2 linked regions of the Microscilla marina ATCC 23134 genome follow. The protein of the gene in region 1 interacts with the protein of each later gene in a pairwise test. Links are inferred from orthologs where the notes say so. Each region holds a gene or a part of one and is shown on either strand. Other genes may lie near its edges. The genes, in order: sucC and sucD.

Region 1 (10,036 bases):
AAAATTATATCTATTTAGCTCCCAGCGCGCCTTGGTCTACATTGACCATTCGAGGGGAGTTTCCTATATATCAATATTTGCAAACCAACGCTGTAATTATGGGCATAGATGCGGCACTGGAGTATGACATTACTTCTTCGCTTACTTTTCGTTCTAAGGCGTCAGTGGTGCGTGGACGAGACCGTAGCTTTGACAATCCTTTGATTTTGATGCCAGCTGATAATATTACCAATACATTGACTTATCAACTTCCCAAAGTGGGTAAACTCAAGAAAGTATTTTTTAGCCTGAGTGGTCGTCATGTGGCAGAACAACGTTTGTTGCCCCAAAACCGCGAACCTTTTGAAGGTGACACACCAAGCCAGAACATAGGAGAGGATCAATTGACTTACGAAGAGTTGATCAATGCACCAGCTGGCTATTCTGTTTGGGGTTTTCAAACTGGTTTTACCTTACCTTTTCATCGTCAAAGCCTGAAAATAAGCTTAAGTATAGATAATATGCTGAATGCGGCTTACCGTGACTATTTAAACCGCTTTAGGTTTTTTGCCGATGACTTGGGGCGTAGTTTTACCCTTAGGTTAAAGTATACATTTTAGAATACGCAAGTACAAGCGAGTAGATAAACCACATTGTTTGGATTTGCCTGCTTGTACCTTATTTTTATATATCTAATTTTTTTTAAGTAAAATGAAAACTATTTCGAGATTGTTATTGAGTATATTATGTGCAACGGTGCTTTTGTCAAGTTGTAAAAAAGCCGATGATCCAGCACCTGCTACAAACGAAGAAGAACTGATTACAGACCTTACACTGACTTTTACTAACCAAGCCAATACTTCAGAAGTAGTAACCATGACTTTTTCTGACTCAGATGGCCCTAATGGACCCCAAACTGGAACGTTCAATATTTCTGGAAATTTGTCAGCAAGTGCTAAGTATAATGTAGCCTTCAAGGTAGAGAATAAATCAGAAACACCTGCAGAAGATGTGACTGTAGAAATAAAAGAAGAAGGTGCAGAGCATCAAGTGTTTTATAACACTACTGGCAACCTTCAGTTTCAATCATATACTGATAAAGATGCCAATGGCAACCCTATTGGTATTAACACTACTTTTTCTACTGGTATTGCCGGAACCGCTACTTTAAAGGTAACCCTTAAGCATCAGCCTGGTGTTAAAACCGCTTCTACTACTGTAGTGGATGGTGAGACTGATATAGAAGTAAACTTTACAGGTATCACTATTCAGTAATGTTTTTTTTGTTTTAGATTTATTGCAACACTGTTACAGCAGTAATAGTGTTGCTTTTTTTATTTCTGTATAAGTTTCCCTAGTTTTTGTTCTACCTTCCACTCTACAGTCTTGCGGTTGGTAAACTCCACCATATCGTAAGGGCTACTCTTTTCTTTTTTCTCTATAAGCTGTACTTTGATGTTCGCTTTTACTGAGATAAGAAATACCAACATTTCGTCACGTTCTTTATCAGACAAGCCTGCCCCCAGCACTACCAAATCTGGGTTATGGTGTTGTATCAGTCGCTCAATGTCAGGCTTATCAGTAGCCCCCATTACATTCCGCCCAAATTTTTCGAGCTCATCTATCAATATATTAATCACTGATAGGTTTCTGCCAATAATCAAAATACGTGGTTCCATTATTCTTGATGGGTTGGGGTAAAACTTTTGCCGAAGGTAAAGCCTTGACAGAGTTTTACATAGTTTATAGATTACTTAATAATTATAAAAAATATTTTTCGCTACTTTTTTTAGAAATTTGTGGTAAGTATTAAATTAACCACAAAAAATGGCAAGAATAAAACGCATACATAGTGAGTCAAGTATGATTACCTCTACTGGGTACCACCCACATACCGAAACCCTAGAGCTGGTGTTTTGTCATGGAGGAATTTATGAATACTATCAAGTCACCAACGATATTTATCAAGAACTGGTCAGTGCACCTTCAGTGGGAGAATATTTTAATACCCATATCAGACTCAAGTACCCCTACAGAAAGGTCAGAGATTAAACTGGAAAATTGTTTTCCAAATAATATTTCACCAAATAAGCGTGCGACAACGGTTTAGATGCATTCTCCACATCTCCATTGGTTTCATAATCAAGTAAGATAATAGGGTGTTGCTCAGCTTCGTTTTTGATCAGTTGTAGTACATCACTTACCTTATGATCAAGCACCCAACGGTAGGCAGGCAAGTATATCTGTTTGCGTGCTATTATATAGGGCAATAAGTTATGATTGTTTACCCCTGCCTGATGCCCCTTTACATTGCCAAACTTGCGTACCGTGCGCTTAAGCCCTTTCATAGTAGTTACTTCCAGTTTTTTTAAATCTATACTTGCGGTTTCAAACACTTTTAGCCCTTGCCATATTCCCTCTACCGACTGGGCAAAGTGCCCTTCTGATAAAGGTACTGGAATATCTCCAATAGGGTAAAATGGGCTCAGTTTTACAAAAGGCGTTGGTGCTTTAGAGGTTACATCTATGATTTTATACTCAGGGTAACGTTTATCAAAGCTTGCTTGTGGGGTACTTTTATGTTTGACAATGATCATAGGTAAATATTAGCCAAAGTAAGTTTCAAACAATATAACCAAAGGGCGGGGACAACGCGTCAGTTTACCAGTTTTTTCGTCTACAAACACCAAAGTAGTTTGCGCAGTATTGAGTTTTTGTCCTTCTTCGTTGTATACCTCATAGTCAAAAATAATTTTGACATCTGGCATCTCTTTTACACTTACCTTTACAGTAATGAGATCGTCATATTTGGCAGGTTGAATGTAGCGGGTGGTAAGCTCCCGTACTGGCATCAAAATACCTTGTTCTTCCAGGTTTTTATACCTAAATCCCAGTTTGCGTAATGCTTCTACCCGTGCTACTTCAAAATAAGTAGCATAGTTCCCGTAATACACATAGCCCATCTGATCGGTTTCGGCATACCGTACCCTCATTTTTACCTCGTGTTTATACATATAGTTTCTTTAAAAAAGTTTAAATAGTTTATGTCAGGTATAGCCTGCAAATACTAAATAACATTGGTGTTTTATAGCAACCTTTTTTAGTTTGCTTCTCTGGCACTCATCTATGGTTACTTAATTTTGTATTTGCCCAAAAAACATTTAGATTGGGCTCAAATTGGGTTGCAATATAGTAAAAATATATACGCAACAACCATAAGCAAATCTAACGAAACATCCACAGGGTTTTTATTGTTTACTGTGCAAAATCAAAGCAAATAAATTAGTAAAAACAATAGTGGGTTAGTTATGTTCCATTGAACCCTTCCTTGATTTTTATTTAAATTTGAAAACAAGAGAAGTGGTAGAATATATTGACTTTTTTGTAAATCTCCATTGGTTGGAGGAAAACATTTATACAAATGAATATTCACGAGTATCAAGGCAAGAGTATCTTGCGCAAATATGGTGTAGCCACTCCGGCGGGTCACGTGATCGAGAACCTGAGCCAGGCGAAAGATATTATCAAGAAAGTTCAGTCTGAAAGTGGCTCAGAAAAAGTAGTGGTGAAAGCTCAAATTCACGCAGGTGGCCGTGGAAAAGGTGGAGGAGTAAAGCTTGCTGACAACCTAGAGCAAGCATTGGAGTACGCCGACAATATTTTGGGAATGCAACTGGTGACTCCACAAACTGGCGACGAAGGCAAAAAAGTACACAAATTGTTGGTAGAGGAGAATGTGTATTACCCAGGCGAAGAAGAGCCAAAAGAGTTTTACATGGGCATATTGCTTGACCGTAACACCAGCAAAATAGTTATTATGGCTAGTACAGAGGGTGGAATGGACATCGAAGAAGTGGCCGAGAAAACTCCTGAAAAAATTGTCAAAGAATGGATAGATCCTCGTGTAGGATTGCAGGCATTTCAGGCGCGCAAAGTAGCCTTTGCCTTAGGTCTGAAAGGGAAGTCATTGAAAGAAGGGGTAAAGTTCATTTACGCACTTTATAAAGCATACACAGACAGTGATGCTACTATGGTAGAAATCAACCCAATGTTGAAAACTTCTGATAGTCGTATTTTGGCGGCTGACTGTAAGATTGACTTAGACGACAACGCTTTGTACCGTCATGCTGATCTGGCAGAAATGCGCGATGTTACTGAAGAAGATCCTTTTGAAGTAGAAGCCAAAGAGTCTGACCTAAACTATGTAAAATTAGACGGTAATGTAGGCTGTATGGTAAACGGCGCTGGCTTGGCAATGGCTACTATGGATATTATTAAGCTGTCGGGTGGTGAGCCTGCCAACTTTTTAGATGTAGGAGGTGGAGCCAACCCTAAAACTGTAGAAGCGGGCTTCCGCATCATCTTGAAAGACCCTAACGTAAAAGCCATTCTTATCAATATTTTTGGTGGTATTGTACGTTGCGACCGAGTAGCAAAAGGAGTAGTAGAGGCTTACAAAAACATTGGAGACATTCCAGTACCTATCATTGTTCGTTTGCAAGGAACCAACGCGGAAGAAGGAGCTAAAATCATTGACGAATCTGGTTTGAAGGTGACCTCTGCCATTGTGTTGAAAGACGCTGCTGATAAAGTAAAAGAAGTAATGGCTTAATTGAGGTGTCATCTGACCCACAAATAACCTTTTAATAAATAAAAACCCCCACCGCTTTTCTAGCTTGTGGGGGTTTCTTTTGAAAGCTTGTTTAAATTTTTACATTTGAGATTTTTGTGATGAACTTTCACCAGCTCTTATAGCCAAGAACTTAATGATCAATCTTCATACAACATCTTAATCAATGAATTGCCAGGGAAGTAATCCAGTGGATTGTTTAATACTTTGGGTAGTTCTGCCAACAGGTGACGAAGGTTCATGCGCCCTTCTTGCCCCATTTTTTTCACGTAATCCATCTCTACAAATGCTCCACCCTGTGCACTTAAATCACCCCTTACTTTGGCGCCAGCCGAAAGCTTACCACTGATGCCAAGCCCCAACGAGCCCTCAATTCTGATCAATGCAGTATCTACTTTATAACCATCCAGCACGTCATCCAACAAATTTACTAATTCGGGTGAATCTGCTTTTCCAGCAAAAAAGTCTTGCAATGCCTTGAACGTTTGCGCCACATTCTCTGAGTCTTTGCCTGCATCGTAAGCCTCTTTACCTATTTTGAAAATCTTTTGTACAATCGCCATAAAATCAGGACCAGTCATTTGACCGCCCAAATCAAGGTATACAGCATAACTACCACCCATGTTCTCGGCTTTCGACTTGGTTTTGTCAGACAATAACGAACGAGTGCCTTGTTGTTTTCTTAAAAAGCCTTTTAGCTTTTTAGTAGCCCCACCTGTCAGCAACATTCGATTAAAGAATGATACCTTCTCAAACGCTTTTTTCATATCAGCAGCTTTGATGCTAATATTAGGCATTTGACGTTTTTTCAAACTGGCAAGAATCTGATCAGTAGGCAGTAGGTTGGTCAGGTTTATATTAAATGTTTGGTTATTGGCAGCACCTGCATACACTTGATCTTCGCCCGACTTCTGATAAACTTTTAAAGATGTTTCAATGTCTTTACCCTCCTCTTGAGTAAACTGAAGCTCTACACCAGCTCCACCACCAGAGGGAATCATTTGCAGAAACTGGCTCAAAAACGGAATAGGAATATTAATCATAGAGGTCACTTCTCCTTCCAGATATAGTGAGGTAATGGTTTTTTTGCCTTGACTTCTTTGGTCCACTCCACCCGCTACTTGTCCGCGTACCTGAGCACTGGCAAACACACTCAAAAGGTTGAGTAAAGCCATTGGATCAAATTTCTTAGAACCAAACACATCTACTAGTTTGGGAGCTGACCCTTGAAAATCACGGTCACCTTCACGTCCCCAGCCACTTGCTCCATATTGAGTATCTCCTCTGCCTTCGCGTCCTTGAAAATCATCTGAAGGACGACGTACCCCTATGCCTGCTTCAGCATCTGCCTGGGCAAACACACCAACTTCTATGCGTTGGCGAATGCGGTATTGATCAGCATTTTGCTTGAGTAGGTTATTGATAGGCCTGGTCATCATGTTCATTTTCAACATGTTTGCCAAAGCCGACTTACCCGCAAACATTAAAAACTGTGGAACGGGAATGTTAAACTCTTCGATGCCTGTGCCTTGAATACCTGCCTGGAAGTTGGCCCCTGCTTCGCCACCTATACCAGCTCCTGGTTTGCCACCGCTACCAGTTTTACCAATCATAGCCGAAGCGCCCACACCAGTATCAAAAGCCAGTGTACCCTGTTTTCGTACCAAAATGTTTACTGTATTTTCGTCTGTACGCTTGAGATAGCATATAGCCGAACCTCCTGTGTGTAGAGGTATCCCCCAGGTAATGCCTCCATTAAGTTGTACTGCTACCCCCACGCCTACAGGCAATACTTTGTTGAGCAAGTATATCGAGCCTTCTTCCATTTTACCACTTACATACTCCGAAGCTTCAGTGGCTCTGTCGCCTATGTAGTCTACTGCGTCTCCGGCTGCGTCTCCTGCGGCGTTCCAGGCACGCTCATACCAGGGTGGGTCAGTTTCTTTGCGTTGTATTACTTCGCCAGATGGAGAGGAGTTTACATTTCCACGATTTTCGTTGTTGCGATCGTGCCCCCCAAACTTGACTACATTTTTGTGTTTACTGGAAATAGGAGCCTGTTTGGATTGGATGGGTGGTTGACCACTTTGGTTGCTCGTATGAGGTATATATCCTCCTTTTCGTTGTATGGTACCTATACCCTTCGCTGTTTTCTTTTGCTGAATGGTATGGTTTGAATTTTCTTGTTGGTTTTTGTCCTGATTCTTAGCAAGTTGCCCCTTATTCATGAGTGTATTGTTATTGATTAGTATATTGTATATTAGCAGTCTACAAATTTAATGTAATAACTAATTGGTAAATGTTAAATATTAACATTTACTGTGAAAGTACTATGATATTTGATTGATGTACTGTGCTCATTTAGTAGCATTATAGTAATGAGTTTGTTGTTTTATTTTCAATGTAGTGAACGGTGCTCCAAACCCGTTTGATCATTACACAGAAAATACACCATTTAAACAAAGCTCTGTTATTGAACTCAAAAAATGAGCATTACAAAGGAAAGGAAAAGAAAATCAAGCTTATTGGACAAATGTATTGAAAAATTGTACGTATGTGCAAGCGTTTGATAATTAGTTGTTTATATGTTTGAGTGTACCCAGTTGTTGCTATAAATTTTGCTTTGTGGCAACAATGTTTTGTTTTTCTGCGAAGATTAACCAGAGCAAGCCTCCATAGTTATATAGATACCCACCTAAACATAGCAAAGCTGCTATAAATTATTTGTCTTTTAGTTCCTCTCTTACTTTCATCAATATTTTACCCAAGCGGTTTTTACCTTTCCCGTCCCCACCATCGCCCCAATAAGCATCATTTTCAGTATGTTCTATCAGGGTTGCACCTCCTGTATCCAATAACAAAGTTTGTAAGTCGGCATGTTGGGTAAATTTAGCCTTCACTGCCTCCATCATCACATTGTCTTTGATGTGATCCCAGTTGTCACGAATCCTTACTTTACGGGTACGTCCCAACTCTGCTGCTTTCATGGGACTGGCAGCTTTTCTTATCTTGGTTTCGTGGGGAGTTCCCACAAATTTTTGTGCTTGAAAATAGTGTTCAGTAGTAGCCCACACTTTGCCCTTGAGTTTGATAGGATAGGGAGCAAAATTAGAAAATTCGCCATAAGGCGCCCCTATGCTGTAAAATTTGATAAGGTTATCCATAGAATATCAAATTTAACCAACAAGCTTTTTAAATTGCAGTAATTACCATCAAAAACTCACGGATTATGAAAATTGGTTATCAAGAACAGTTATTTATGATAATAGTAGGCATATTTCTACTTATCACTGGTGTATGGGCACTAGGCAGTAAAAAAGGGCTATATGTATTTGGGAGCATTGCAGGTATTGTATTCGTGTTGGTAGCTTTGCAATACCTTAATCGTGGGAAAGCAATTGTGTTGAAACTACACCCTGATGAAAAGGTGTTGCTAGAAGAGATAGGGGTGAAAGCAACCCTAAAATATGCCAATAAATCTGAAATAGCTCCAGAGTGTAAAGTAACCCTTACCAACTTGCGGGTAATTGTAGGCAAACGGATTTTATTCAGTCCTGAGTATCGAGAGAGCTATCATTTCTATTTTACCGAAAGAAACAAACAAATTCCCTCGCCTATTAATTTTACCGCAGTGGTTGCTTCATTATCAATAAACAGTGTAAGTGTTAAGTCTCGTAAAGATAAACCTTTTATACATCTGAAAACTGCCTCAAATTTGGCATCTATGCAATATGCCGAGCTGTATATCGAGGGAGTAGAGAAGTTTATAGAGGAGTTGAAGTAAAACTTAAAAAACGCCCTGTGTGCATCAAACTAAGTTGGATATATAATGGTGCAAACTCACATAACAGGGCGTTGTATCTATACAATGATTAAGTCCAGCGGAAAGCCATCTTAAGCCATTTCATTTTGCCTTTATAAGGAGCATACCGCAAAGGTACATCCAGCCAGGTGGCTTTCTTCATCACACTTTTTTGGTGCGAAAACGTCTGAAAACTCGACCTGCCGTGGTAGCTTCCTATGCCACTGTCGCCCACCCCGCCAAAAGGCATGTTGGTATTGACCAAGTGCGCCACTGTATCGTTGATACACCCTCCACCAAAACTTACATTTTCGGTAATATATTTTTGATGATCAGCATCTTCCGAAAACAAGTACAAAGCCAAAGGCTTAGGATGGTGTGCGATTTGTTGGGCAACTTCTTCAATGGTTTCAAACTCTAATATGGGCAGTATAGGACCAAATATTTCTTCTTGCATTACTTGGTCATCCCAGTTGAGTTGATCCAGCACAGTAGGGGCTATATATCGTTCTTTGTCATTGGTGTCGCCTCCTGTCAATATTCTGCCCTCCTTCAGGTAACCCACCAAACGTTTGTAATGACCTTGATTGATAATGCGTGGGTAATCAGGGCTTTGTTGAGGATCATCCCCATACATTGCCTTGATGTGTTCTTTAAACAACTGCATAAAGCGAGGCTTTACTGCTTTGTGTACCAACAAGTAATCGGGAGCTACACAAGTTTGCCCACCGTTCAAAAACTTACCCCAGGCAATGCGCTTGGCGGCAAGGTCAAGGTTGGCGGTTTTGTCTATCACGCAAGGGCTTTTACCCCCTAACTCTAAAGTGACTGGAGTAAGGTGTTGGGCAGCAGCTTGCATTACTATTTTGCCTACCCTTACACTTCCGGTAAAAAATATATAATCAAGTTTTTCGGCAAGTAACTTTTCGGCTACCTCTTTGCCCCCCTCTACTACCTTGATATGGGCTTCGTCAAAGTTTTCGCTGATCATTTTTGCCATCACTGCCGAGGTGTTAGCGGCAAGTTCCGATGGTTTTACTATAGCACAATTGCCTGCTGCCAAGGCGCCTACCAAAGGACCAAAAGTAAGCTGTAAGGGATAGTTCCAGGCGCCCAAAATCAAACAAATACCATAAGGCTCTGAATAAATGTAGCTCCCAGAGGGGAAATTAAGCAACGAACCACCTACTTTTTTAGCGCCCATCCACGATGCCAGGTTGCTTCGGGCGTGCGCTATTTCTCCCAACACAAAACCAATCTCAGTAGCATAGGTCTCAAAAGGCGACTTTTTAAAATCTTTTTGTAATGCCTCAATAATGGCTTCTTCATGCGCTTCTATTACTTCTTGTAATTTGCGTAAACGCTCCAGCCTGAAGTCGTAGCTTTTGGTATTGCCCTGAGCAAAATAAGCACGTTGTTTATCGGTCAAAGCTTTGGCATCCCACCCACTTTTGGCAGTGCTTTTTTTAGTAGTACCTCTGGTAGTTTTTTTGGCAGTTGTTTTACGAGTTGAATTTTTGGCTTCGGTGCTCATGAGTTTGTTATTGGAGATTGGGTTGGTTGTATTTGGTTATTCTAAGCAATCATTATTAATACAAATGTTATGCTTTTGCCTTTTCAGTTTT
Region 2 (9,834 bases), on another replicon or contig:
CAAGTCAGGAATGTTGGATGAGTTGTTGGCTACGCTACAGGATGACTCTCCCGATTATAAGATCATTAACCGAGCAGCAGATCGTCGCCGCAATAAAGGAGACGCAATGCGTTTGTTGAGTTCGTTGGTAGAAAAGAATGCAGGCGACCCTAATCAGTTGCGCGATGTGGGATTTTCGGCAATGAAATGGGGGCTGACGGCACACACGTATTTTATATTTAAAAAACTGATCGACTTGCGTCCTTATCAACCCCCTTCTTATCAGCTCATTGCTCAGGCATTGGTGCAAATGGGCAAATATGAGTTGGCAATGTTGTATTATGAGTTGGCAGTCGAAACCGAATGGGATGATTGGGAGTCGCACGACTTTAAAACAATTGTAGCCATGGACTATCTACGCTTGTTGAGAAAACTCAAGCAAAAACGAGGGTTTAAGCTGCATAAGTATGTAGCACAACGTTTACTTGAGTTGGAGGAATTGATCCATGATGAGGATTACAGTTTTAAGACCAAAGACTTGATGGTGTACATTACCTGGAACACCGACCAAACCTATGTTGACTTATATGTAAAGGAGCCTTCTAAGGAGGTATGTTCTTATAAAAATGATGAAACCAACAACGGAGGCATGATGACCGAAGATGTGGAGGGGTTGGGACCTGTGCTGTATTATGCTGATAAAACCCAAAAAGGCAAGTATGAAATAAGGGTAAACTATTATAACCAGCAGCAAGAGCGTGCTTCTACCAAAACCAGGGTGTACATAGTAGTTTATCGCAATTGGGGCAGGCGCAACGAAAAGGTGACGCATAAGGTGATTACGCTTGACAGCAAAAATGCCAATACTGTAGAAGCGGAAGATAAAATGGTGCGCATTGGTAAAATAAGGTTTTAGAGCTTGAGCTTTATGTATAGTACATTCCTTGGGGAAGCTTGCCCCAAGGAATGATTTAACCAAAGGTTAAGGATATTGGTAAAGTACTTCTATAGGGAGTTTTTCATAACTATGGTGTGGTGCGTTCATAATGTCCTGACACGAGGTAATGCCCTGGGGCAGTAGGTTGGGTACTTTGTGGATGTGTAGATACACTCCGTTTTTGTCTTTGGCATAAGGAAACAGCGCATTGTTGGTAGTAAAAGTTTTAGGGTCTGCCCAGCCCAATTTATAAATAGTTACTCTGGGCGAAAAACGTTCTTGAGTAAAAACTTCCTCTATTAGGTATACCCCGCGCCTGTCTTTGCAATAAAAATACTCAACATTTTTGGCTTCTGGGTAGGCAGTATGTATGATGGGTTGGTTGCCAGGGTTGGCTTTAAAATGTCCTATTTTTATAAAGGTCTGCGCATCTATTTCTTTGAGGGCAATGCTTTTGTGGCGACCAGCATTGTAGTAAAAAACTTGGTTGTTTTTGCTAAACATTTGGATACTTGTGGTTAAAAAAATAAATAATACTAGGATAGTTGCAAGATAGCGACATTGGTACCACCAAAACGATTTTTGGGCTAATTTTCTGTTCAAAAACAATTATCTTTCCTATTTTGTTTTTAATAAAACTTACAAATTTGTGATGATTTTAATAAAACTGGTGGTTTTGATTTGGGCATTGGCTGTTGCGTGAAAAGACGCTATAAAAATGGGTAAATCAGCAGATTTAACTTATCTTGGTTGATGATACATTTACAAATATCGTTGAATAATTAAAAACAATCACCAAGAAAGAAACTGAGAAATAAAGTGCTCGATAAGCAAAAAATTGAAATTTTGAATACCCGGCTGGAAAACCTCAAAGTTAAAATTGAGTTTTATAGCTTATTGCTATACAGCGATAGAATATCGGCAGACAAGCAAAAAGCGCAAGATATTGTAGACAGTTTGCTGGATGAGTTTGCCGCTACTAAGCGAAAATTGGCGGAAGCTGAAATATAGATTACGAACACCTAGATAAATGACAAAATGACAACCGATAAAATTGAATTGAGCATTGATCGCTACCTTGAGCAATTGATGACAGTAAAAGACAGGCACGAACAAAAAAATAGCATGCAAAAAACTCTTCAGTACATTGCCTCCTTACCTTTGACCGAGCAACAAGAGTGGTTAACTGGATTACAAACAAGCATTCGCAAAGATTTGGATGAGATAGCGGTGCAGCTAAAAAATTAGTCAGGTTGAAGTGATTTAATATTATTATTTAACTGAAAACTGCTCGTGGGCACCAAGTAAATAATAATGACAAATAGGCGCGAATCTAAGTACCGAGGCAGAATTAAATAGACCTAATGAATAGGTATAACAGCCTTATGGTAAGTGAGTTATTCTTACTTGTAGCACCGATAAAAGGTGTACCTAGAACCTTGTCGGGGCTTAATACTGACGAACAACCAAAAAAATGCTCAAAATAATACGTTATATTTTCTTTACCCTCGTCATACTATTGGCAGGGGTTTTTATTTGGGCTTATCGCTCCGATATAGCCGTAGAGCAACTCAAAACAAGGTATGCACCACCCCCCTCAGAGTTTGTAAGCATACAAGGCATGCAGGTACATTACCGCGAAGAGGGCAAGGGTTTTCCTTTGGTGCTTATACACGGTACGGGAGCTTCGTTGCATACCTGGCAAGGTTGGGTAGACCAACTCAAGCAACATTACCGCGTCATTCGGTTCGACTTGCCTGCCTTTGGGCTTACAGGACCGCACCCACAGCACGATTATAAAATCAGTACTTATGTGAAGTTTGTACAAGCACTGCTGCAAAAGAAAGGCATTAAAAAGTGTCATATTGCTGGCAACTCACTGGGAGGAAACATTGCCTGGCGTTTTGCCTTGGCTTACCCCGATAGGGTAGGTAAAATGATTTTGTTGGATGCCAGTGGTATTCCGCTCAAAAAAAAACGTAAAAAGCTGTGGATTATGCAACTTGCCCGCACCCCTATAGTCAATTGGGTCATGCGCTATGCCACGCCCAGGGCTATTTTTAGAAAAAACCTGCTAGAGGTATACAGCGACGATGCCAAGGTGTCGCCTGCATTGATTACCCAATACCAGCAACTTACTCTGAGAAAAGGCAACCGTGAAGCATTTATTCAACGAGCGAAAACTCCTGTTGAGGATCGTTCAGAAGACATTCCTCGAATCAACACCCATACCCTCATTATGTGGGGAAAAGATGATGCTTGGATACCATTGGAGCTGGCTTATGCGTTTAAAGAAAAGTTGCCCAATAATCAATTGATTATATACCCAAATGTGGGCCATGTGCCTATGGAAGAGATTCCCTTGAAAACAGCACAAGATGCCCTTCATTTTTTAGAAGCCAAACCCTAATACCTATATGAAAACGACGTGGTTGTATACCCTCATGCTGCCTTGCCTGCTACTAAGTAGCCTGGCGGTCAGCAATGCCTGTGCTCAAAAAAAAATCAAGCAAATTGTGGGCTGGGGAAAATACTCTAAAAAGGACAAAACTTCACAAAAGTTTTTTGCCTATGACTATAACCCTGACGGTAAGTTACTAAGAAAGCAAGATTTTAGATTGTATATAGACAATACTTATTTTTATGACAAACAGGGCAAACTGGTAAAAATAGAGGGGTACGAGGGCGAAACCAGTTTCACTAGTACTTATGTTTATGGCAAAAAGGTGATGACTGAAATAATGAAAATGCCCGACGATCGAGTGCATAAAACCCATACTTACCTTAATAACAAAGGCAATAAAGTAGAAGAGAAAACGTATCACACGGGGAAGTTGTCTAAACGGATATTGTATACCTACAACAAGCAAGACAGTGTAATAGGGGAAATGCATTACCTGTATTCGGGCAAGCAACGCACAAGCTATAAGGTGATTTATACTTACGACTACAAAACCCACCTGAGAACCCACAAAAATGAATATGATGCTTATCAACAAGTGGTAGAGCAAGAAGATTATACATACAATGCTGTGGGGCAATTATTGAAAATAAGCAAGGTTTTTCCGCAACGAAAAAATAACGACTACAACACTACTATAGAGTACCAATACCAAAACGGTAAGCTATGGCAGGTGATAAACCAAACCCACAATGGTAAGTATAAGTCGGTAAAAATATATAAGGAGGGGGGCTTGATAAGGGTGCGTAGGTATGAAAACAGTAAACTAATGGAGCTGATAGACTACCAGTACGTGTATTTCTAGGTAAACAGTAGTAAACATTGGATATCAATGCATATTGGTGCAATGAGCAATGAACCACAAGTAGCCTATGGCTCTGTACTTAAAATAAAAAAACCTGAGATACAATAAATAGTCTCAGGTTTTTTGTGCTTTAGGCAGCTTGCGATCCGTGAAAAAGCCACTCTTCGGCATCTTTGGTGTTATCAAAAAAACGAGTAATATTTTTAAATCTGCCTTCTTCTATAGTCTGTTTAATGGTCAGCAGCGCCAAAAAATCGAGGCTTAAAACAATGGCAAGACGCTCAAGGTGCACATCGGCAATCAAACGATCTATCTCTGAAGCCACCCAATCTTGCTCTACAGGGTCTATAGCATACAAAAAATCAGTGCTGTCGGAAACCACAAACCGGGGACGTACCTTTCTAATGGTATTCCATAGTATCATTTGCTCTTTTTTGTAGCTGCGTTCGCCTAACAATTGACTATCAGGTTTCCATACATTGATGAAAAAGCTACGGTTTGAATCATAGTAGAATTTTTGAAAACGATTATTAAACAGTTCTATCATTTGCATCAAATTGGTGTACGTTAAATAAGCAGTGCCTATACTTTAGTCACGAGTACAGTGATCATTGCTTGCAATAAGTTTTCTAAAGGAATTTTTATTTATAATAATACTTTTGAATACGAAATTTGGCTATATAACAGATATAATATGTAAAAAAATTAACTAAAAAGCTAGTTTTTACAAAGGGGTGGGGAGGTATTGGAAAGAACTTGGAGTAAAATGAAGAAAACATGCAGGGGACTAATACAACAAACCTCACCTATGTTTGCCATAGGTGAGGTTTGGGTTTACAACTACTATCTACCGATTTTATAAACCGCTAAAAATCAGCGTGCTATAAAATTGGTAATAGGCTTGAAGAGCAGCATCAAACTTGAAGCTTGTCGCTAAAAGCGTCCATCTACTGATTTTATAAACCGCTAAAAATCAATGTTCTATAAAATCGGTAAGTTGCTTGTAGAGCAGCGTCAAACTTGAAGCTTATCGCTAAAAGCACCGATATGCATCGGCATCTAAGGACTTGAGGCTGTAGAAGCTACCGACTTGCCTAAAGCAATTAGCTAGTTACTGACTCTAGTGCTTTTACCATAGTGGCGCCAATCTCGGCAGGAGAAGCTACCACGTGTAAGCCACACTCACGCATAATACGCATCTTAGCTTCGGCGGTGTCATCTTTTCCACCAATAATGGCTCCTGCGTGTCCCATTCTACGTCCTTTGGGAGCAGTTTGTCCAGCAATAAAGCCTACTACAGGTTTACGGTTGCCATCAGCCTTGATCCAGTTTGCAGCTTCAGCCTCCATGCTTCCACCAATCTCACCAATCATAATGATGGCATCAGTGTCAGGGTCATTCATTAACAACTCTACCGCTTCTTTAGTAGTAGTACCAATTACTGGGTCGCCGCCTATACCAATACAAGTAGACTGTCCCAGTCCGGCTTTAGTAATTTGATCTACTGCTTCGTAGGTCAAAGTACCAGAACGCGATACAATACCAATACGGCCAGGGTTGTGAATAAAACCAGGCATAATACCTACTTTAGCTTCACCAGGAGTAATTACCCCAGGACAGTTAGGTCCTACCAAACGCACATCTTTGCCTTGGATATATTGTTTGGCTTTTACCATGTCCAAAATAGGAATCCCTTCAGTAATTGCAATAATTACCTTGATACCTGCGTCAGCAGCTTCCATAATGGCATCGCTGGCAAAAGCAGGAGGTACAAAAATAATCGATACATCAGCACCTGTAGCTTTTACAGCTTCTTTTACAGTGTTGAATACCGGGCGTTCAAGGTGAGTCATTCCCCCTTTGCCAGGAGTTACACCACCTACTACATTACTTCCATACTCTATCATTTGCCCTGCGTGAAAACTACCCTCAGAGCCTGTGAAGCCTTGAACAATTATCTTAGAATCCTTATTGACTAAAACACTCATATATCTGTTTTTTTGTACAAAGTAACCGTTTTAAAAATAGCCTCTGTGTTGAGAGAAAACAATTTACTGCTGAGGTAAACCCTGGCAAGTTGCCAGGCACAGCCGTAAGGTTTGCGCCCTAAACCAAAGTATTATTTTTTGTCTGTTACAAAGTTAGTTTTTTTACTTTTTTATCCAAATCAATACATTTAGGCAAGCCCTGGTATATAGCTGTTTTGTTGCGTTGTTGGGTTACACTCTGACTGACAACAAGCAAGTGTTTGGCAATGTTTAATATTGCGCTACAAATGCAACAAAAGCCTTGTAAATTGTTACTTACGCTCAAGGCTTACTCTATGAGCAATTTGCATATTATTTTGAAACTATCCACAGGAAATCACTTGAATTTTTTGCATAAAACTGCTAGTGCGACAAACTCTTAGTACTTAAGTCCTGAATTTCGATATTTTTGGGTAGCGCAAATTTTTCATCTGCTATTTTTTGCCCGGTAGTTACTCTTACAGCTTCACGAGTAATGGTTCTTTCGGTCGCTATTTTGGGTATTCTTTTGAGCACAATTTGTTTCCAAATCCAAAACTTAGCGGCTAGTCGTTTTACCTCCCATACATCACAAGTAAGGTCTGTTACCTGATCTTGTCCGGTTTTTTGTCCCCCTAGTTTAAACAGCTTTTGTGCGTTAATTCGACTTAAGTCTTGAGGGTTTAAGCTGATTTGTTTTGGGTTTTGATCATAGGCTGGGTTACGCATTTTGGTGCCGGTTTTTTCCAGAAAATCTATGCTGTACACCCATTCTTTATCAGTCAGTATCATACGGTCAACCTTACGGTCGACATTGCTGCCTACCTTAAGCGTGGCTTTGGTATAACGGGCTTCACGAGCTCCCCACTGATCAAAATACACTGTTTCATACCCTTGTTGAATGCCATTAAGTCGGTAACTTATTTCGCCTGATTCTACCTCATAGCGGTGTGTTTTTGCTGTATTGCTGCCTGTTTTGTTACCACCACAGGCAGTGAGTCCACTTGCTAGTATGCACCACCCAAAAAAAAATAAAAGTTTTGTATGCTTCATAAAAATTAAAAATTTTCTTCTGGCTACAAATGTAAAGGTTTATTCGAGAGAACTCACTTTACAGGCAGGGCAATCCTAAGGTTTTCTTCGAGATTAAGTAACAAGTCATCATTAAAGGTTTCTCTACCCTACACAACAGATGCTTTAGGTTGGCTAGAGTAATGAAAGCGTAGGTGTAAGCTTGTACCCAATGGGTGAATGCTGCTTGTAGCTCATTGCACTGATATGTGTCGGTACCTAAGGGTTTACAGTTCATTGCCTCCTATATATTTTGTTTGGTTTTCTTTTTGTGGCTAAAATTTGTTATATTTCTTACATGAACTATTCTATACTTATACTATGAATTATATACCCATCGCAAGGGCTGCTGATACTATACAGCAAGCCAGCCGGCTTTGGGAAGCTTACCCAACCAATGAAGGGAATAAAGGGGGAGAGTTGTTTTGGGCAGCTTACTATAAAGCCATTGACGAATCGAAAAAAACACAAAAGCAGCACATGAATGTTTGGGCAAATGAGGTGCCCGTGCAGATAACCAGCAACCAGACAATGGCCGCCCCCCAATTGTTTACCATTAACCCCAACCAAAGACAGGCATTCTTAAAAAAACTATGGGCTTATCAGGTATTGCCCGTTGCCAAAGCGTTTACCGTAGCTTGGTTTGCCATGAGCGTGTTTTTTGGGGCAGTCAATCAAGATGGAGGTTCTTATCAGTTAGTAACCATCAGCGCCATTTTGTTGGTGTTGTTTATCACAGGCATTGCCTACCACTATTGGGTAATATGCCGCCCCCTAGCCGACATGCAATTAATGATAGACCGCTTGGGTATCATACGTGAAGGTACCGGGCTTGACCACCTCAGCATTAGCTATAGCGAGATTCTTGACATTAAAAGAAACCCTTTAGGAATGCAGGTGTTCATTCAGCCCAAGGGACGTATTCAGGAAGAGCGCGAATCTGTATTGTTACCCGAAGCACTCCTCAATTATCCGTTGGTATGCGAACTACTCCAGAAACACCTTGCGACCAATCATCAATACTATGACCTTACCTCGTACTAATTCATGTGTTTTATGGCTATACAACAAGTAGAAACAAAAGCAACTGGCTTGTGGCAATCTTTTGCCCCCAGTGCCCCCAAAGAACAAGAAAGTTTTTGGACGAATTATGAAAAACTCATTGCCAAAAGCAAAAAACAACAACGCAACTATCGGGCGGTTGCCCCTGCCCAGGCTTGTCATACTGTACCAAAGTCTACTGCTTTGCCTTTTGTGTTTTCGGTAGATACCCACCAAAAAAAGAGCTATTTACTTGAGCAATTCAAGCAAACACTTCATCAGGTAATGATTCCCCTGGCAATTGCCGGGTGTTTTCTTAACATGGTATTGTTATTACAAAAACCGTATGTGTTGATGGCTGTTTTTGCCAACCTGCTGGGAGCAATATTTTGTTTGTCAATATTCTTTTTTTGTTTCCAAAAAAGAATCTCTGAGTTGAACACCCTGATAGAAATTTCGCCCCAGTCGCTTACCAGAATAGGGGGAGGGTTTCGTTCGCAAAAAATACATTATTATGACATTGCCGAAATAAGGCATACCACCCGAGGAATGAGCATTATCTGCTATGATTCTATCCATTCAAAAGATCGTTTGTACGAAGCCCTTGTCATTCCTAAAGCTTTTCAGCATTACCAACAAGCACAAGCCCTCATCAATCATTATTGGAGCAATCACCAAGTGAAGATGGCAGTGAAGTAGTACGATGGTGAGCCCCAAAATAACTAAAAGTGCTGGTTCTCACAGAAAATAATGCGATATATGTTCGTTGATTGCCTATATAGTTTTATGTTTGCAGTTGTTCCTGCCAGACAGCATGTAGAAAGGCGATATGCCAAACTTTTGAAGTACTCCAGCAACTTTATACAAGCGGTTTTTGCCAACAAATACTTTTTTCACTGTTAAAGTAGGGTAAAAGTGAGGTGATTGTGCTATTATAGTACAATGTTTGGTAAGGGTACAATAAAATGCAAACTAAGAACTAAATGATCAAAAGGTTCATTCCTGAAAACCAATGGTGGCTATGGCTGCTTGTGTTAATTTTTACTTATACATCAGGCTTTGCGCAAACTCACCCCGTGGTGGTTCAGCAGACTTCTCAGATGCAGCTAATAGGCACCAGTGTAGCTTATCTAAAAGATACATCGGCTAAGCTAAGCTTGCATGACGTTCTGAAGCCTGAATACCAGCAAAGGTTTCAAAACCAAGGCAAGGTAGTGTTTAACTCTGATGCTACCAATGCCGCCTTTTGGTTTAAGTTTGTGGTAAAAAATGAAACCAATGAGGACCTATGGCTGAAAATAGGTGATAACTTTGCCTCTTGGTACCTTGACTTTTATACACCTGTTAAAGGTGATTCGTTAGGTAAACATACTCGTCCAAGACTTTTAGGGGCGTTGCGTCCCCAGCAAAATAGAGAATTCCCCTCTCATTTTTATTGTGTCAGACTTGCCAAAGAAGATGACCGCCAAACCAAGGTGTTTTACCTGCGTGCCAAGGGTAATTTTCCAAAAGTATATACTTTTCAAGTGGGTAC

What was found.
Region 2: the proteins of sucC (region 1) and sucD interact in binary tests that used the Escherichia coli proteins (3 or more experiments, as listed by UniProt). The link is inferred for Microscilla marina ATCC 23134 from one-to-one orthologs.

What each region holds. Positions count from the first base shown.
Region 1 is NZ_AAWS01000012.1:16,857-26,892, forward strand. What follows is about bases 2,504-5,495. They hold sucC (ADP-forming succinate--CoA ligase subunit beta), read left to right. Parts: upstream 2,504-3,400; coding sequence 3,401-4,591; downstream 4,592-5,495. Other genes in these bases: M23134_RS12660 (DUF6939 family protein), read right to left, coding at 2,504-2,576; M23134_RS12665 (acyl-CoA thioesterase), read right to left, coding at 2,586-2,993; M23134_RS12675 (hypothetical protein), read right to left, coding at 4,750-5,495. Outside these bases: M23134_RS12640 (TonB-dependent receptor), read left to right, coding at 1-599; M23134_RS12645 (hypothetical protein), read left to right, coding at 691-1,254; M23134_RS12650 (PleD family two-component system response regulator), read right to left, coding at 1,314-1,658; M23134_RS12655 (KTSC domain-containing protein), read left to right, coding at 1,807-2,031; more of M23134_RS12660, read right to left, coding at 2,028-2,503; more of M23134_RS12675, read right to left, coding at 5,496-6,837; M23134_RS12680 (NADAR family protein), read right to left, coding at 7,330-7,773; M23134_RS12685 (hypothetical protein), read left to right, coding at 7,839-8,393; M23134_RS12690 (aldehyde dehydrogenase), read right to left, coding at 8,482-9,945; M23134_RS12695 (SDR family oxidoreductase), read right to left, coding at 10,013-10,036. UniProt on the Escherichia coli protein: Succinyl-CoA synthetase functions in the citric acid cycle (TCA), coupling the hydrolysis of succinyl-CoA to the synthesis of either ATP or GTP and thus represents the only step of substrate-level phosphorylation in the TCA.
Region 2 is NZ_AAWS01000078.1:2,039-11,872, forward strand. The notes cover bases 4,229-7,018. They hold sucD (succinate--CoA ligase subunit alpha), read right to left. Parts: upstream 6,171-7,018; coding sequence 5,286-6,170; downstream 4,229-5,285. Other genes in these bases: M23134_RS35325 (hypothetical protein), read right to left, coding at 4,313-4,735; M23134_RS35340 (hypothetical protein), read right to left, coding at 6,573-7,018. Also shown: M23134_RS35300 (DKNYY domain-containing protein), read right to left, coding at 962-1,420; M23134_RS35305 (hypothetical protein), read left to right, coding at 1,736-1,927; M23134_RS35310 (hypothetical protein), read left to right, coding at 1,955-2,164; M23134_RS35315 (alpha/beta fold hydrolase), read left to right, coding at 2,391-3,326; M23134_RS35320 (hypothetical protein), read left to right, coding at 3,334-4,182; more of M23134_RS35340, read right to left, coding at 7,019-7,241; M23134_RS35345 (hypothetical protein), read left to right, coding at 7,581-8,303; M23134_RS35350 (hypothetical protein), read left to right, coding at 8,316-8,999; M23134_RS35355 (7TM diverse intracellular signaling domain-containing protein), read left to right, coding at 9,284-9,834. UniProt on the Escherichia coli protein: Succinyl-CoA synthetase functions in the citric acid cycle (TCA), coupling the hydrolysis of succinyl-CoA to the synthesis of either ATP or GTP and thus represents the only step of substrate-level phosphorylation in the TCA.